Regions from separate parts of the Streptomyces sp. NBC_01525 genome, predicted to be linked through region 4. Evidence: riboswitches for the same ligand, from Rfam matches in the RefSeq annotation. Region 4 holds a riboswitch; each other region holds the start of a gene.

Region 1 (4,075 bases), 490 kb from region 4:
GCAGCCGCTCCTGGTCGGCCGGGGTGAGGCGGCCGGCGGTCGGGGCGGGCCGCCACGGGGTGACGGAGTGGTGCTCCTGGGAGATCCAGTGGCCGCCGCCCGGCCGCGCGGCGAGCACCGTGCGCACCCGGTCGGCGAACCGTTCCCGGTGCGTGGGCGGCAGATAGGGCAGCACGGCGGTGTGAAAGACGACGAGCGTGGCGTCTTCCGGGACCCGTGCCGCCAGCGCGGGCAGCTCCTCGACCAGGTCGCCGCGGACGATCTCGGGCCGCGGCGCCGTCCGTACCGCGTCCACGGCGGCCGTCAGGCGCTGTGCGCGCTCCGGGGTGCCCGGCCACACCAGGGACCGCAGCCAGCGCAGCGCCTCGGGGTCGTCCACCGGGTCGAGCGGGGCGAGATCGATGCCGCCGCGCCACACGATCTCCGGCAGCCGCGTGGGCGGTGCCGCGTCCTCCTCGGCCACCCGGTCCTCCCGCCCGACGCGGCACCGGAAGGTGACCGGACTGTCCGGGGCCCCGAGGGTGGACGCCTCCGGGTGCGCCGCCGTTCCGGGCGTCCCCAGGGCGGCGTCCGGCTCGTACGCGTACCGGTAGCGATCCGGGTGGAGGCAGAGACCGGCCGAGGTGCCCACCTCCAGGAGGGCCAACGGGCCGCGGAGGCGGGCCAGGACGGGCAGCAGGGCGGCGCAGCGGGCCGGTTCGTTGGTCTGGGTGGAGCGGCTCATGACGACCGCGCGGACCTCGTCCCAGTGCCGGATCGTCCACTCGCGCCAGCGGCCGTACGCCAGCTCACCGCGCGGGCCCTGCTCGGCGTGCGGGCCGTCGAGGTGGCGGACGGCCGCCAGCAGGAGGTTGGGCTGCTGCTTGTTGCCCACCGGGAGGGAGGCGGCGAGGAGTTCGCACAGCTCCGGGTCCTGCCCGATCCGCGCCGTCAGCTCCTCGTGGGCCGCACACCGGCCCCGCGCCTCCCACCAGGAGAAGTCCCGGTAGCGCGCTGCCAGGGCCGGTGCGTTGTTGACGAAGTCGACGACCATGATCAGACGCTACTGCCCTCACGGAGAGTGAAGGGTGCGCACCCCTCCGCATAACAAGTGATGCACAATCACGCGGAGGCCGTTTCGTGAAAGGCGATCAACTCGCCCGGCTTCACCGTTCGTTGTCCCGAAAAGTCTTGGCCAATGACTGTAGTCGGATGGAGCGGATTCGCGGGATCGCTTGGAAATCGGCCCCGATCTCTATTACTGTCCGATAACGGAGCGCGGTCGTCCCAGCCGTCGCCGAGGCGGCACCGTGCCCCCACGCCGAATCCCGTACGCGCTCTTCAGGTATGCCGGGCATCCAGGCACACCGGTGGTCACTTCCGTATACGGCGCCTCCTTGCACGCCGATGCGCCGATATTTCGTGAACTGCCGTGACGTGTCCTGAATTTGCCTCGGGCGGCCCGAGCGGCGCGGAGGGAACCGGGGAACCACCACCATGGGGTGAATCGGACGCCTCGGCCAGAGGCCGCCCGTAGGAGACCTTCCTGCTCCGAACCCGTCAGCTAACCCGGTAGGCGCGAAGGAAGGAAAGGAGTGCGCCCCCGTGGCGTCCAACAGGCTTGCCCCCGAGGCCGCGTCCGCCCGCCCCCTCCCCCAGGATCTGCCAGGGTCCCTTACCGATACGGCCACCTTCGCCCCGGGCGCGTTCGCCCCGGAGGGCCCCGGTCCGTACGGCGCGGCGGACGACGGGCCCGGTGAGTGGAACCCGACCGAGGAGTCCGTGCGGTCGGCCCGTGGCCGCCACCGCGTCGCCAAGCAGCGCGGCGGTCTGGCCCGGGGCGGCACGGTCCTCGGCGTCGGCGTGATCGCGGCGGTCGGCGCCGGCGGCATGGCGACCGCCGAGGAGAAGCCGCCGGTCCCGATCTCCATGCCGGACATCGGCTCCCTCGCCGCCGACGTCACCGGAGCGCTGCCGGACGCCGAATCGCTGCCCGGCATCGGGTCGTTGCTCGGCTCCTCCGACGACGCGGGCGACGCGCCCGGGGCGGTCACCGCCGCGGCGCCGCTGTCGTCCGCCGGGATCACCACCGAGGACGGGCAGGGGGCCGGCGCCGGAGAGGCGCTGCGCAGCCGCATCCTCCAGCAGGCCGACACCCAGCAGGCGGCCGCCGAGCGCGACGCCCGGGACGCCGCCGAACACACCGCCCTCGTCCAGGCGGAGAAGACCGCGGCGACGGACCACAAGGAGGCCGTGGCCGACGCGAAGGCGGAGCGGGCCGAGGCCGCGCGCAAGGAGGCCGCCGCCCGGGCGAAGCGCGAGGCCGAGGCCCGCGCGAAGGCGGAGGCGGCGCGCCTGGCCGAGCTGGCCAAGAGCTATCTGCTGCCGGTCACCTCGTACACCCTCACCGCGAGCTTCGGCCAGCCGGGCGACCGCTGGGCTGCCGACCACACCGGCCAGGACTTCGCCGCCCCTACGGGCACGCCGGTCAAGGCCGTGCACTCCGGGACCATCACCCAGGCGGGCTGGGCCGGTGCGTACGGCTACCGCATCCTCCTCACCCTCGACGACGGGACGGAGCTGTGGTTCTGCCACCTCTCGTCGATGGTGAAGACCGGCGGCAAGGTCTCCACCGGCGAGGTCATCGGCCGCGTCGGCGCCACCGGAAACGTCACGGGCCCCCACCTCCACCTGGAGGTCCGCCCCGGTGGCGGCGATCCCATCGACCCGATGCCGTGGCTGCGTGGGCGGGGCCTGAACGTCTGAGGACGGGGAGCGCGAGGGGCGGCCCGGGGCGTGCGCGGTGGTGCCGCGCGCCGGGCAGGACCCCGGGCGGGCCGGGCGCGTGGCCGGGGCGTGCGCGGCGCGCGGCGTGCGCCGGTCGTGGCTCCGGCGGCGCGCGCGGGCAGCGCTCGGCCCGGGGCGGGCAGTTGGGGCGGCACTCCGGGTGGGCACCCGGATGCCGCGCCCCGGAATGCCCCCGCCCTACCGCGTGTTGAAGTGACGCATGACCACCACACGTAGGCCGCTCGGTTCGCTCTCCGTCTCCCCGCTCTGCCTCGGCGGCAACGTCTTCGGCTGGACCGCCGACGAGGCCGAGTCGTTCGCCGTGCTCGACGCGTACGTCACCGGCGGCGGCAACTTCATCGACACCGCCGACGCCTACTCGGCCTGGGTGCCGGGCAACAAGGGCGGCGAATCCGAGACCGTCATCGGCGACTGGCTCGCCGCCCGCGGCAACCGCGACGACGTCGTCATCGCCACCAAGGTCGGCGCCCACCCCGACCTCAAGGGCCTCTCTGCCGACACGATCAAGAAGGCCGTCGAGGGTTCGCTGCGCCGCCTGCGCACCGACCACATCGACCTCTACTACACCCACTACGACGACGAATCGCTGGAGGTCGGTGAGTTCCTGACCGTCCTCGACGACCTCGTCCGGGCCGGAAAGGTCCGCGAGATCGCCGCCTCCAACATCTCGGCGCGGCGCCTGGAGGAGGCCCTGACCTTCTCCGAGCGCGAGGGCCTCGCCCGTTACGTCGCGGTCCAGCCGCAGTACAACCTGGTCTCCCGCGACACCTACGAGGGCGAACTGGCCGATGTCGTCGCCCGCCACGGTCTGGGCGCCGTCCCGTACTACGCGCTCGCCTCCGGTTTCCTGACGGGCAAGTACCGCCCCGGTACGGACGTTGACAGCGCCCGGTCCGGCGAGGCGGCCGCGTACCTCGCCACCGAGCGCGGCGTCCGCGTCCTCGCCGCCCTCGACGCCGTCGCCGCTGCCCATGGTGCGGAGGTGGCCACCGTCGCCCTCGCCTGGCTCGCCGCCCGCCCCACGGTCACCGCCCCGATCGCCAGCGCCCGCACCACCGCCCAACTCCCCGCCCTGCTGGCCGTACAGGGCCTCCGGCTCAGCGCCGAGGAACTGACGTCGCTGGATGAGGCTTCGGCGTAAGTTGGCGTAAGGCGGCGTGAACGGTGGGCCCGCCTTGGTCGTTGAGCGCCTGAGGTGGGCCTGCCCGGTGCATGGGTAGACGCGGGGTACGGGTCGGGAGGTCGGATGTGCCGGGAGGCGGAGTCGCCCATGGATGAGCCCCGCGTA
Region 2 (4,075 bases), 2.7 Mb from region 4:
TTGGACGCGCACGCCGACCACCCCGGGGTGCGGGTCTCCCTGGAGGTCCCGGCCTCCCGGCTGTCGCACGCCCTGGGGTTGCTCGCCGACGCGCTGCGCGCCCCCGCCTTCCCCGAGGGCGAGGTGGAGCGCCTGGTGCGTAACCGTCTCGACGAGATCCCGCACGAGCTGGCCAACCCGGGGCGCCGCGCCGCGATGGCGCTGTCCAAGGAGCTGTTCCCCGCGTCGTCCAGGATGTCGCGGCCCCGGCAGGGCACCGAGGAGACCGTCGGCCGCATCGACGCGGCGGCCGTCCGGGCGTTCTACGCGGCGCATGTGCGGCCCGCGGCGGCCACCGTCGTGATCGTCGGTGACTTCACCGGCATCGACGTGGCCGCGGCGCTCGCCGACACGCTGGGCGCCTGGCAGGGGTCCGCCGCCGAGCCGGTCGCCGTCGCGCCGATCACCGCGGACGACACCGGCCGCGTCGTGATCGTCGACCGCCCCGGCGCGGTGCAGACGCAGCTGCTCATCGGGCGGATCGGCGCCGACCGCCACGACCGCCAGTGGCCCGCGCAGGTCCTCGGCACGTACTGCCTGGGCGGCACCCTGACGTCGCGTCTGGACCGGGTGCTGCGTGAGGAGAAGGGCTACACCTACGGGGTGCGGGCCTTCGGTCAGGTGCTGCGGTCGTCGGCGCCGGACGCGCCCGGGGGCTCCACCGGCGCCTCGATGCTGGCGATCAGCGGCTCGGTCGACACCGAGTCCACCGGTCCGGCCCTCGACGACCTGTGGAAGGTGCTGCGCACCCTCGCGGCGGAGGGGCTGACGGACGCTGAGCGGGACGTCGCCGTGCAGAACCTCGTCGGCGTCGCGCCGCTGAAGTACGAGACGGCGGCGGCGGTCGCGGGCACCCTCGCCGACCAGGTGGAGCAGCATCTGCCGGACGACTACCAGGCGCAGCTGTACGCGCGGCTGGCCGAGACCGGCACGGTCGAGGCGACCGCCGCCGTGGTCAGCGCGTTCCCGGCGGACCGGCTGGTGACGGTGCTGGTCGGTGACGCGGCGCAGATCGCTGAGCCGGTCCGGGCGCTGGGCATCGGCGAGGTGACGGTCGTCAGCGGCTGACGAACCGGAGGGGCGGTGGCCCCGGCCGGGCCGTCACGGCGGCCCGGCACAGTGGAACAAAAGGGGATCCCGAGGGTGGACGGCCACTCTCGGGATCCCCTTTACGCCCGGATTTGCTGGCCACTGGTTCCGCCGCCCCGGTGTGGCGTAACGCACAATATGGCGTTTCTGTTTGCCGATTGAAAGTTGCCACGATTAGCTTCATGCGCGCTGTCCGTCAGCTGCACGCCGCAACCGCGGCACCGGACAGTCATCGCCGAGTCCCCGTACGGCGCGAGCCAGGGGAGCCGGGGACCCACACGTCCCTGGGGTGAATCGGGCGCCTCTCCGGAGGAACCCGTAGGAGACCTTCCTGCTCCGAACCCGTCAGCTAACCCGGTAGGCGAGAAGGAAGGAAAGGACCAGCCAGCACATGGCGTTCACCCGTGCCACCGGGAAGCATCGCCGTCCGAGCCGCAGCGCCCGGACGACCCGCAACATCGCCGGCATCGCCGGTCTCGCCGCCTCCGGCGTCGTCGTCTCCGTGTCCTCTCCCGCGATGGCCGCCACGTCCGGCGCCGCGCACGACACGGGCCTGCAGCGGGCCGTCGTCCTCGGTGACGAACTCGCCGAGCGCGTCCAGGCCCAGGCCGATGCGCAGCAGGCCGTCGCCGAGACCGCCGAGGCCAAGGCGAAGGCCGAGGCCGAGGCGGAGAAGCAGGCCCAGGCCGCCAAGGCGGCGGCCGACAAGCGGCACGACGCCAAGGTCCGCGCCGCCCGCGAGGAGGAGCGCAAGCGCCTCAACGCCTTCGTCGCCCCGATCTCCGGCTCGTACGTCTCCACCGCCTACCAGGCGTCCAGCGGACTGTGGTCCTCCGGTACGCACACCGGCATCGACTTCCACGCCGCCCCCGGCACCACCGTGCACGCCGTCGGCGCGGGCACCGTCGTCGAGGCCGGGTGGGGCGGCGCGTACGGCAACAACATCGTCATCAAGATGAACGACGGCACGTACACCCAGTACGGCCACCTGTCGCAGATCGGTGTCTCGGTCGGCCAGCAGGTGATGCCCCATCAGCAGATCGGTCTGTCCGGCGCGACCGGCAACGTCACCGGCCCGCACCTGCACTTCGAGGCCCGTACCGGTCCGGACTACGGCTCGGACATCGACCCGATCTCCTACCTGCGGTCGCACGGCGTCAACGTCTGATCCACATCGCCTCCCGGAGCCCCGGCCCGCCCTCACTGGGCGTCCGGGGCTCCGGCGCGTCCGGTGCCGTACGGCGGGTGGCCGGATTTCCCGGCGGTCAGGGAAGGCCCTCACCAAAAGATTTCCATGAATGCGTGAAGGCGGTAAAGAAGCCGACACCGTCGAATAGAGTCGCCGAAAAGGCGCCGTACACCGGCGTTTTCCGGGGAGGACGGTGGAGGCACCCACGATGACGCAAGGCCAGATTTCCGTGCAGCGCATCTCCACGGCGATTCGCGACGACATCGTTTCCGGTGCGCTGATCCCCGGCAGCCGACTCGTCGAGGACATTCTGGCCACCCGTTACGGCGTCTCCCGGGTGCCGGTCCGTGAGGCGTTGCGGACCCTGCAGTCCGAGGGGTTCGTCACCGCGCGACGGCACGCGGGCGCCTGCGTCGCGGCGCCCACCGCCCAGGAGGCGGCCGACCTCCTGGATCTGCGCGCACTCCTGGAGCCGATGGGCGCCGCCCGCGCGGCGGCCCGCCGCACCGACGCGCATCTGAAGGTCTTACGGGGCGTGGTGCGGCTCGGCAGGGAGCGCGCACGCCGCGGCTGTCCGGGCGATCTGCCCCGGTTGGACCGCTGGTTCCACGAGACGCTGGCGCGGGCGGCGGGCAATCCGGGGCTGACCGCGCTGCTGACCCAGGTGCGGCGGAAGATCGAGTGGATGTACGTCGTCGAGCTTTCGGCGCGGTACGCGGAGACCTGGGACGACCACGGTGCGGTGCTGGACGCGGTGACCCGGGGCGACGCGGAGGCGGCGCGCGCCCTGATGGCGTCGCATGTCGCGCGGTCGCTCCCGGCGTACCGCCCGCGGCACCGTCAGCCGGCCGCGGTGCGCCATCCGCAACGTCCCCTCAGCAGCGGGCGGGTGCGTTCTCCATAGGGGCGCGGTATACGGGGCGACCGGCGGGTGGCGGGATCTGTTCGGGGAATTGCGGAAACGGGTGCCGGGAAAACACGCCATCCGGGAATTGCCGCAATCGCGTAGATGCGTATTCAGGTATTCGGTCGTGCGGTGCCCGCGGGGCTGCGGCGAATTGCGGGCAGGGGAGGGGTGCCGCCTCGGGGGGGCGTTCCGTCGCGCGGAACGCGAAAGGCCCCGCTGCGGTGACCGTTTCCGGTCGTGGCGGCGGGGCCTTTCCCCGGCTGTGGGGAGGCGGTGGCGTCCTGGTTCAGACGGTCTCCGGCAGCTCGTCGAGGCCCTCGGCGACCAGCTTCGCCAGGCGCTCCAGCGCGGCCTCCGCGCCCTCGGCGTCCGAGGCGAGCACGATCTCCTCGCCGCCCTGGGCGCCCAGGCCCAGCACCGCGAGCATCGAGGCCGCGTTCACGGGGGTGCCGTCGGTCTTGGCGATCGTCACGGGAACGCCGGCGGCGGTGGCCGCACGGACGAAGATCGAGGCGGGACGGGCGTGCAGCCCCTCGGCCCAACCGACATTGACGCGGCGCTCAGCCATGGTGTTGCCCTTCAAGTCGTAACGGTTGTCTAGACCAGTCTCTCACGCGGTCACCGGTGCTTCGGAAGCCCCACTTCCGGTGTTCCGCACCACGTCCGCACCACGTCCGGACCGGTCCGCGGGTGCCGCCCGACGACTGCCGCCCGGGTGCCCGCCGCCGGCCCGGGGCCCGGTCCCCGCGCACACCGAGCCGGTTGTCGGTGCCCGGCCGTACGCTGTCCGCATGCAGCAGCCGCCGGATCACGCGTACCCGCGCCACTGGGAAGCCGATGTGGTGCTGCGC
Region 3 (4,075 bases), 1.7 Mb from region 4:
TGCCGCGCTTGGGGACGTTGAGGATCCGGCGGAGCGGGACGGTGTCCTCCGGGTTCGCGAGCACCCGCAGGTACGCGAGGATGTCGCGGACCTCCTTGCGCTCGTAGAAGCGGACACCTCCGACGACCTTGTAGGGCAGCCCGACGCGGATGAGGATTTCCTCGAAGACACGGGACTGGGCGTTGGTGCGGTAGAAGATCGCGACGTCTGAGGCGCGGGCATCCCCGGCGTCGGTGAGACGGTCGATCTCCTCGGCGACGAACTGGGCCTCGTCGTGCTCGGTGTCGGCGACGTACCCGGTGATGCGGGGGCCCTCACCGGCTTCGGTCCAGAGGTTCTTGGGGCGGCGGTTCTCGTTGCGCTCGATGACGGCGTTGGCGGCGGAGAGGATCGTCTGGGTGGAGCGGTAGTTCTGCTCCAGCAGGATCGTCGTGGCGTCCGGGTAGTCCTCCTCGAACTGGAGGATGTTGCGGATCGTGGCGCCGCGGAAGGCGTAGATCGACTGGTCGGCGTCGCCGACGACGCACAGCTCGGCGGCGGACTCGGCCGGACCGACCAGCTCGCGGACGAGGGTGTACTGCGCGTGGTTGGTGTCCTGGTACTCGTCGACCATGACGTGGCGGAAGCGGCGGCGGTAGTGGGCCGCGACGTCCGGGAACGCCTGGAGGAGGTTGACGGTCGTCATGATGATGTCGTCGAAGTCCAGGGCGTTGGCCTCGCGCAGCCGCGCCTGGTAGAGCGCGTACGCCTGGGCCAGGGTCTTCTCAAAACCGTCGGCGGCCTGCCCGGCGAAGGTCTCCTCGTCGATGAGCTCGTTCTTGAGGTTGGAGACCTTGGCGCTGAAGGACTTGGGCGGGAACCGCTTGGGGTCGAGATCCAGATCGCGGCAGACCAGGGCCATCAGGCGCTTGGAGTCGGCGGCGTCGTAGATCGAGAACGACGAGGTGAAGCCGAGGTGCTTGGACTCGCGGCGCAGGATGCGGACGCAGGCACTGTGGAAGGTGGAGACCCACATGGCGTGGGCCCGGGGACCGACCAGCTCCTCGACGCGCTCCTTCATCTCCCCGGCGGCCTTGTTGGTGAAGGTGATCGCGAGGATCTGGCCGGGGTGGACGCCGCGGGCGGCAAGCAGATGCGCGATGCGGTGGGTGAGCACACGGGTCTTGCCGGAACCGGCTCCGGCGACGATCAGCAGCGGGCCGCCGGAGTGCACCACGGCGGCCTTCTGGGCGTCGTTCAGCCCCTCCAGGAGCGTGGCCGGGTCGACGGCGGGGCGGGCGGCGCCGTCGCGGTAGTGCGCGTCCCGGGGCACGGGAGCGTCGTACCTGCCGCTGAAGAGGTCGTGCGGGACCTCCTCCGGGGCCGGGCCGTGCTCGTCCTCGGGGGGCGGCGGGGGCTCCTCGTCCTTGGGAGCGAGGTCCGCCAGGAAGCTGTCGTCAAAGAGGCTGCTCATCGCCCACCGAGTCTAGGCCGCCCCACTGACAGTCGGCCCCGGAGTCGCGGAAGTGCCGGAAGGACGGGCGTTCCGCCCCCACCACTCGCGAATCCGGCATTCGACGCAGAAGCCTCGCTTTACCCGCACGAACGTCACCTCATGCACACAGGTCACAGAAAGGTTTCGGGCAATTCGAACACCTGCCTTCACAGGAGCCACACGAGTTGGCTAGGTTCACGCTCGGGCTGCCCGCATCCCGCGGACGACAGCGTCCGCACGGGCCGCCTCCGCCGAGTCCGGCCCTGCCCCACGGCACCCGGAGCCGGGGACCCACCAGCACCACCGGGGTGAATCGGTCGGTACGGCCGCACGCGTGCGAACGTACGGACCGTAGGGCAAGCCTTCCGTCTGCGACACCGCCCGAACCCGACAGCTAACCCGGTAGGCGGTCCACGGAAGGAGTCGTCGGCCTTGCCGTCGCACCGCAAGCCGCGTACCCGCGTCCTCACCTCGCCCGGCAGCCGCCGGACGGCCGCCGGTCTGACGACCGCGGCCCTCGCCACGGTCACCCTGCTGTCGCAGTCGGCCGAGGCGTCCCCCCGCTCCCCGAAGCCGACCGTCGAAGAGGTCAAGAAGAAGGTCGACACCCTCTACCGCCAGGCGGAGGTCGCGACCCAGAAGTACAACGGCGTCAAGGAGCGCGTCGACGAGCGGCGGGCGGAGGTCGGCGACCTCCAGGACGCCGCGGCGCGCCGCACCGGCAAACTCAACGAGGCCCGCCGGGAGCTGGGGACCTTCGCCGCCGCGCAGTACCGCGGCGGCGGCATGAACCCGACGGCGCAGCTGATGTTCTCCAAGGACCCCCAGCAGTTCGCCGACCGCAGCCACCTGATGGAGCGGCTGACCGGGCGGCAGCAGCAGGCCGTCGACGCCTACCAGGAGCAGCAGGCCGCCGCCGCCCACCAGCGGGCCGAGGCGACCCGCAGCCTGGAGCGCCTCCAGGAGTCGCAGACCGCGCTGGCCGACTCGAAGCGGACGGTCCAGGGCAAGCTGACCGAGGCCCGGCAGCTGCTCTCCGAGCTGACCGCCCAGGAGAAGGCGCACCTGGCGGAGCTGGAGCGCAAGAAGGAGGAAGAGGCCCGGCGCAAGGCCGAGGAGGAAGCTCAGAAACAGCGCGAGCAGCCCAGTGGCGGGACGGACACCGGCTCCCCCGGTACGACCGACCCCGGCCAGGGCGGCGGACCGGCCGACGGCTCGTACCATACGAAGGCCGAGAAGGCGCTCGCGTTCGCCCGCGCCCAGATGGGCAAGCCGTACGTCTGGGGCGCCACCGGCCCCAACTCCTACGACTGCTCCGGGCTGACGCAGGCCGCGTGGAAGGCGGCCGGGGTGAGCCTGCCGCGCACGACGTGGGACCAGGTGAACGTCGGCCAGCGCGTCGTCACCAAGGATCTCGCCCCCGGTGACCTGGTGTTCTTCTACAACGACATCAGCCACGTCGGGATGTACATCGGCGACGGCAAGATGATCCACGCCCCGAAGCCGGGCGCCAGCGTGCGCATCGAGTCGATCTACTACATGCCGATCTACGGGAGCGTCCGCCCGGCGTGACACCCCTCCGGGAGGCCGCCGCACCGCGCGTCCTCCCGGCGAAACGCCTCCGGCCCGGCACCCTCGGTGAGGGGCCGGGCCGGAGGCGTACGCGGGGTGTGCCGGGGGCGCGGGGGACAGCGCCGCGCGCCCCGGTCGGGCTCAGGTCCAGAGCACCGCGATGAAGATGTTGACCATGGTGAGCAGGCCGACCGTGCCGAACAGCGGCTTGGCGATGCTCTCCTCGTCCCGCTTGACGTAGACCAGGCCCAGGATGACGACCAGGACGGCCAGCTTGACGCCGATCTTGATGTTGTCGACCGGGCTGCCCTGGGCCTGGTTCAGGCCGACCAGCGCGATGCCGGTGACCAGCATCGTCAGCGCACCGTGCAGCATCGCGGGCACGAACCGGGCGGTGCCCGCGCTCATCGCCTTCATCTGCGTGAGAAAGCCCCCCAGCAGGGAGGCGATACCGATGATGTGCAGGCCGACGAAGATATTGATTACTACGTCCATGGTACGGATCGTAACGGTCTCCCCCATACCTCCTTCCGGGGGCCCGGTGGTGGGCGTTCATGGCCGGTCTGCGGCCTGTCCGTGGGGCGGGGGCGGCTCCAGGGTGCGGCGCATGGACCGGCTGAGGGGGCCTGTAGGGGGTGTGACCCGGCCGGTCTCGCGCGGGTCGCCGGTGTCTGGGCGCGGGGGTGGGCGCGGGCCCGTGCGACGCCGGCGCCGCGAGTGGTCCCGGGTGGCTTCCGCACCGAGGTCGGCCATCCGCGGGAGGCCGCACGGTACGTCCTCCCCGCCGCCGACCCCGCGGTGCTGCGCGCACTGGCCCGTACGGTGACGGCGCCGGACATCCGGCTCAAGATCTGCGCGCCCCGCGCCGAGGTCGCGCCGCTGCTCACCGCCGCCTGGCGGTACGACGAACCGCAGTACCTCATGACGGCCCCGCTGCCGCCGGATCCCCCGGCCGCCGCGCCGCCGCCCGGCTACCGCCTCGACACCGAGGAGTGCGACGGGATCATGGACGTACGGGTATGGGCCACT
Region 4 (4,075 bases):
TCCGTCAGTCACGTGACCTACACGTGATCTCTGCTACACCGGCTTGTGACGCCCCGTGAGCCCGGCTACCTTGCCACCGAACAAGCGCTCCACCGTCCCGGTGGACGGCCGTACCGGACCCCGGCGGCCGGGCCGGGGCGCCGGGGCGGACAACTCAACCGCCGCTCGAAAGGCAATCGCATGCGCACCGGCAACGGCAGACACCGTCGCCCCCGCCAGGCACCGGCCCTCTTTGTCACGGCGGGAGTGACCGGCGCGGGCCTCGCCCTGCCCCTCCTCGGCGCGGGCGCCGCCCACGCCGCCGACGCCACCACCTGGGACCGCGTCGCCCAGTGCGAGTCCGGCGGCATCTGGTCCAGCGCCGGCGGCAACGGCTTCTACGGCGGGCTCCAGCTCACCCTCGACATGTGGCGCGACCACGGCGGGCTGGAGTACGCCGCCCGCCCCGACCTGGCCAGCCGCGCCCAGCAGATAGCCGTGGCCCAGGCGATCCTCGCCGACCGCGGCCCGGAAGCCTGGCCGCGCTGCGCGGCCGGCGCCGGACTCACCGAGGGCGGCGGAATCCCCGACGTCGACCCCGGCGGCACCGTCACCACCCCGCCCGCCGACGCGGACGGCGCGGACACCGGCACCGGCACGGACACCGGCCAGGACGGGACCTCGATCCCCGACGGCCCGGACCGGTCCACCACCGACCCGTCCGCGCCGAAGGGCGAGCCGGACCCGTCCGGCACCCCCGACCCGTCCACCTCACCCGGCACGCCCGACGCCACCGACTCCCCGGAGGTGCCCGAAGGCTCGGGGCGGCCCGGCAGGCCCGGCCCGTCGGACGACCCGTCCGGCCACACCTCCACCCCGTCCGAGCCCTCGCACCCGTCCCGTACGACGCCCCCGGCGGACGGGGGCGGCTCCCGTGACGGTGACGGCTCCGGGCGCCACCGCGGCGGCAGCGACGCCAACGGGGGCGTCGGGGGCAGCGACCGCGCCCCGGGGCGGCACGCCTCGCGGGGCGGCGAGCGGACGGACCCGGGCGAGGACGCGTACACCGTGCGCCCCGGTGACAACCTGTCAGCCATCGTCGAGGCGCGTGAGTTGCCGGGCGGCTGGCCCGCGCTGTACGAGCGCAACGAGGACGTCATCGGCGACGACCCGGACCTCATTCACCCAGGTCAACTCCTCGATCTGGGCCACTGATCGAGGGAGATGGGTAGCTTTGCCCCTTTTGGCGAAAGTGAGACATGGCTCTCGTTGACACCCGTGGCGTCCCGACCTGCCCTTCGCATCCACACCATGTCCTACCTGCGGAAATATGCGCCCTCTGCGGTCGTTGACGGTCAACTGTGCCCAGAAAGTGGGGTTTGAACGACACAGGGGGTTCTGTTTACGGTCAGCACCGCTCGCCAAAGCGGGCCCTTCGTTCACACGCCGAATCCTGCCGGTGGGCGAAGGTGGTCGACGCGTAAGCGCCGAAGGCAGGAGCGGGGGACCCAAGGTAAGTGCCGGCCCCACCCGTGAAAGCGGGTCGACCGGCTTGGGGTGAAGCCGTGTGTGAGGCACACACGGCCGGGCAATCCACACCGCCCGAACCCGACAGCTCACCTCGCAGGCGTCGGTGAGGAAAACGAAACATGCTGATGAACAAGGCCAAGCACCGTCGCCCCTCCAAGGCCGTCCGCGTCGCCACCCTCGCCGGTGTCGCCGGCGCCGCCGTGGCCGTCCCGCTGATGGGCGCCACCTCCGCCTCCGCCGCCTCGGTCGCCACCTGGGACGCCGTCGCCCAGTGCGAGTCCGGCGGCAACTGGTCGATCAACACCGGCAACGGCTACTACGGCGGCCTGCAGTTCTCCTCCTCCAGCTGGGCGGCCGCCGGCGGCACCCAGTTCGCCCCGCGCGCCGACCAGGCCACCAAGGCCCAGCAGATCCAGGCCGCCGAGAAGCTCCTCGCCATCCAGGGCCCGGGCGCCTGGTCCTGCGCCGGTGCCGGCAACCTCTCCGCCGGCGGCCCGTCCCCCGACCTGAACACGGGCTCCACCACCAGGGCCGTCCCCCGGCAGCAGGCGCCCAAGCAGCAGGCCCCGCAGCCCAAGGCCGCCCCCCAGCAGCAGGCCCCGCAGCACCACGCCATGGGCCACGGCAACTACACCGTGAAGTCCGGCGACACCCTGGCCAAGATCGCCAAGGCGCACGGCACGAACTGGAAGTCGGTCTACGCGGACAACAAGTCCGTCATCGGCTCCAACCCGAACCTCATCTTCCCGGGCCAGAAGCTCCACGTCTGATCCCCGCGCGGGGCCCGCTCTCACCGCCCCGCACCCCGGTCCCACGGGAAACCCCGCCCGGCGCGCACGTCCCCGGGGCGGCACCGGCTCACCGCCGATGCCGCCTCCGCGCGCCGAGGCGGGGTTTCGCCGTTCCGTACCCTGGTGCCGGACACAGCGTCGTGCCCCGCCCCTTATCAGCTGCTTTTCCGTTCCGCGGCCTTCGTTGTCGAATGTCCGGTACCCGGCGTCCGAGGCACCTTTCGTCCCGCAGCGCGGGCCGGGAGCGAGCGGAAGGACCGGGGGCCGTTAGGCTCGTGCCGCAGAACTCCAGACACCCATGAAGGAGACAACGTGCCGTCCATCGACGTCGTCGTAGCCCGCGAAATTCTCGACTCGCGAGGTAATCCCACGGTCGAGGTCGAGGTCGGCCTCGACGACGGCTCCACCGGCCGGGCCGCCGTCCCGTCCGGTGCCTCCACCGGCGCCTTCGAGGCCGTCGAGCTGCGCGACGGGGACCCCAACCGCTACCAGGGCAAGGGCGTCGAGAAGGCCGTCCTCGCCGTCATCGAGCAGATCGGCCCGGAGCTGGTCGGCTACGACGCCACCGAGCAGCGCCTCATCGACCAGGCCATGTTCGACCTGGACGCCACCGACAACAAGGGCTCGCTGGGCGCCAACGCCATCCTCGGCGTCTCCCTCGCCGTCGCGCACGCCGCCTCCGAGGCCAGCGACCTGCCGCTGTTCCGCTACCTCGGTGGCCCGAACGCGCACGTCCTGCCCGTCCCGATGATGAACATCCTGAACGGCGGGTCGCACGCCGACTCCAACGTCGACATCCAGGAATTCATGATCGCCCCGATCGGCGCGGAGTCCTTCTCCGAGGCGCTGCGCTGGGGCGCCGAGGTCTACCACACCCTCAAGAAGGTCCTGAAGGGCAAGGGCCTGGCCACCGGCCTCGGCGACGAGGGCGGCTTCGCCCCCAACCTCGGCTCCAACCGTGAGGCCCTCGACCTCATCCTGGAGGCCATCAAGGAGGCCGGTTACGCCCCCGGCCAGGACATCGCGCTCGCCCTGGACGTCGCCGCCTCCGAGTTCTACAAGGACGGCAAGTACCAGTTCGAGGGCAAGGACCGCTCCGCCGCCGAGATGACGGAGTACTACGAGGAGCTGGTCGCGGCCTACCCGCTGGTCTCCATCGAGGACCCGCTGTTCGAGGACGACTGGGCCGGCTGGAAGGTCATCACCGACAAGCTCGGCGCCAAGGTCCAGCTCGTCGGCGACGACCTCTTCGTCACCAACCCCGAGCGCCTGGCCCGCGGCATCGAGGAGGGCTCCGCCAACGCCCTCCTGGTGAAGGTCAACCAGATCGGTTCGCTCACCGAGACCCTGGACGCCGTCGAGCTGGCCCAGCGCAACGGCTTCAAGTGCATGATGTCGCACCGCTCCGGCGAGACCGAGGACGTCACCATCGCCGACTTGGCCGTCGCCACCAATTGCGGCCAGATCAAGACCGGTGCCCCGGCCCGCTCCGAGCGCGTCGCCAAGTACAACCAGCTGCTGCGCATCGAGGAGATCCTGGACGACGCGGCGGTCTACGCCGGTCGCTCGGCCTTCCCCCGGTTTCGCTCTGCGAACCAGTAGGCGCAGCGCTCTGCGAACCAGTAAGCGCAGCGCTCTGCGAACCAGTAAGCGCAGCGCTCTGCGAACCGGTGAGCACAGCGCTCTGCGAACCGGTGAGCACCGCAAGGGCTGACCCTCCCGGCGCGAGTGCCCGCCCCACCCGACCGTGGGCGGGCCATCCGCCGTCACGGCCT

The links. Region 4 has a riboswitch for cyclic di-AMP ahead of OG422_RS11650 (transglycosylase family protein). Riboswitches for the same ligand answer to the same signal wherever they lie in the genome.
Positions count from the first base shown of each region.
Region 1: it holds a riboswitch for cyclic di-AMP, as region 4 does, so the genes downstream of both, OG422_RS13905 (M23 family metallopeptidase) here and OG422_RS11650 (transglycosylase family protein) in region 4, are expected to answer to the same signal.
Region 2: it holds a riboswitch for cyclic di-AMP, as region 4 does, so the genes downstream of both, OG422_RS23865 (M23 family metallopeptidase) here and OG422_RS11650 (transglycosylase family protein) in region 4, are expected to answer to the same signal.
Region 3: it holds a riboswitch for cyclic di-AMP, as region 4 does, so the genes downstream of both, OG422_RS19435 (NlpC/P60 family protein) here and OG422_RS11650 (transglycosylase family protein) in region 4, are expected to answer to the same signal.

Region 1 covers NZ_CP109397.1:3,127,186-3,131,260, reverse strand. The annotation lists gene OG422_RS13910 (DUF2332 domain-containing protein) at 1-1,033, opposite strand, end outside; cyclic di-AMP (ydaO/yuaA leader) riboswitch at 1,419-1,572, shown strand; gene OG422_RS13905 (M23 family metallopeptidase) at 1,585-2,745, shown strand; gene OG422_RS13900 (aldo/keto reductase) at 2,987-3,928, shown strand; gene OG422_RS13895 (protein kinase family protein) at 4,058-4,075, shown strand, end outside.
Region 2 covers NZ_CP109397.1:5,339,456-5,343,530, forward strand. The annotation lists gene OG422_RS23860 (pitrilysin family protein) at 1-1,107, shown strand, start outside; cyclic di-AMP (ydaO/yuaA leader) riboswitch at 1,352-1,507, shown strand; gene OG422_RS23865 (M23 family metallopeptidase) at 1,520-2,296, shown strand; gene OG422_RS23870 (GntR family transcriptional regulator) at 2,526-3,221, shown strand; gene OG422_RS23875 (HPr family phosphocarrier protein) at 3,511-3,792, opposite strand; gene OG422_RS23880 (GNAT family N-acetyltransferase) at 4,016-4,075, shown strand, end outside.
Region 3 covers NZ_CP109397.1:4,317,422-4,321,496, reverse strand. The annotation lists gene pcrA (DNA helicase PcrA) at 1-1,453, opposite strand, end outside; cyclic di-AMP (ydaO/yuaA leader) riboswitch at 1,714-1,899, shown strand; gene OG422_RS19435 (NlpC/P60 family protein) at 1,907-3,046, shown strand; gene OG422_RS19430 (hypothetical protein) at 3,188-3,541, opposite strand; gene OG422_RS19425 (hypothetical protein) at 3,764-4,075, shown strand, end outside.
Region 4 covers NZ_CP109397.1:2,640,883-2,644,957, reverse strand. The annotation lists gene OG422_RS11655 (transglycosylase family protein) at 181-1,194, shown strand; cyclic di-AMP (ydaO/yuaA leader) riboswitch at 1,414-1,624, shown strand; gene OG422_RS11650 (transglycosylase family protein) at 1,629-2,279, shown strand; gene eno (phosphopyruvate hydratase) at 2,613-3,902, shown strand.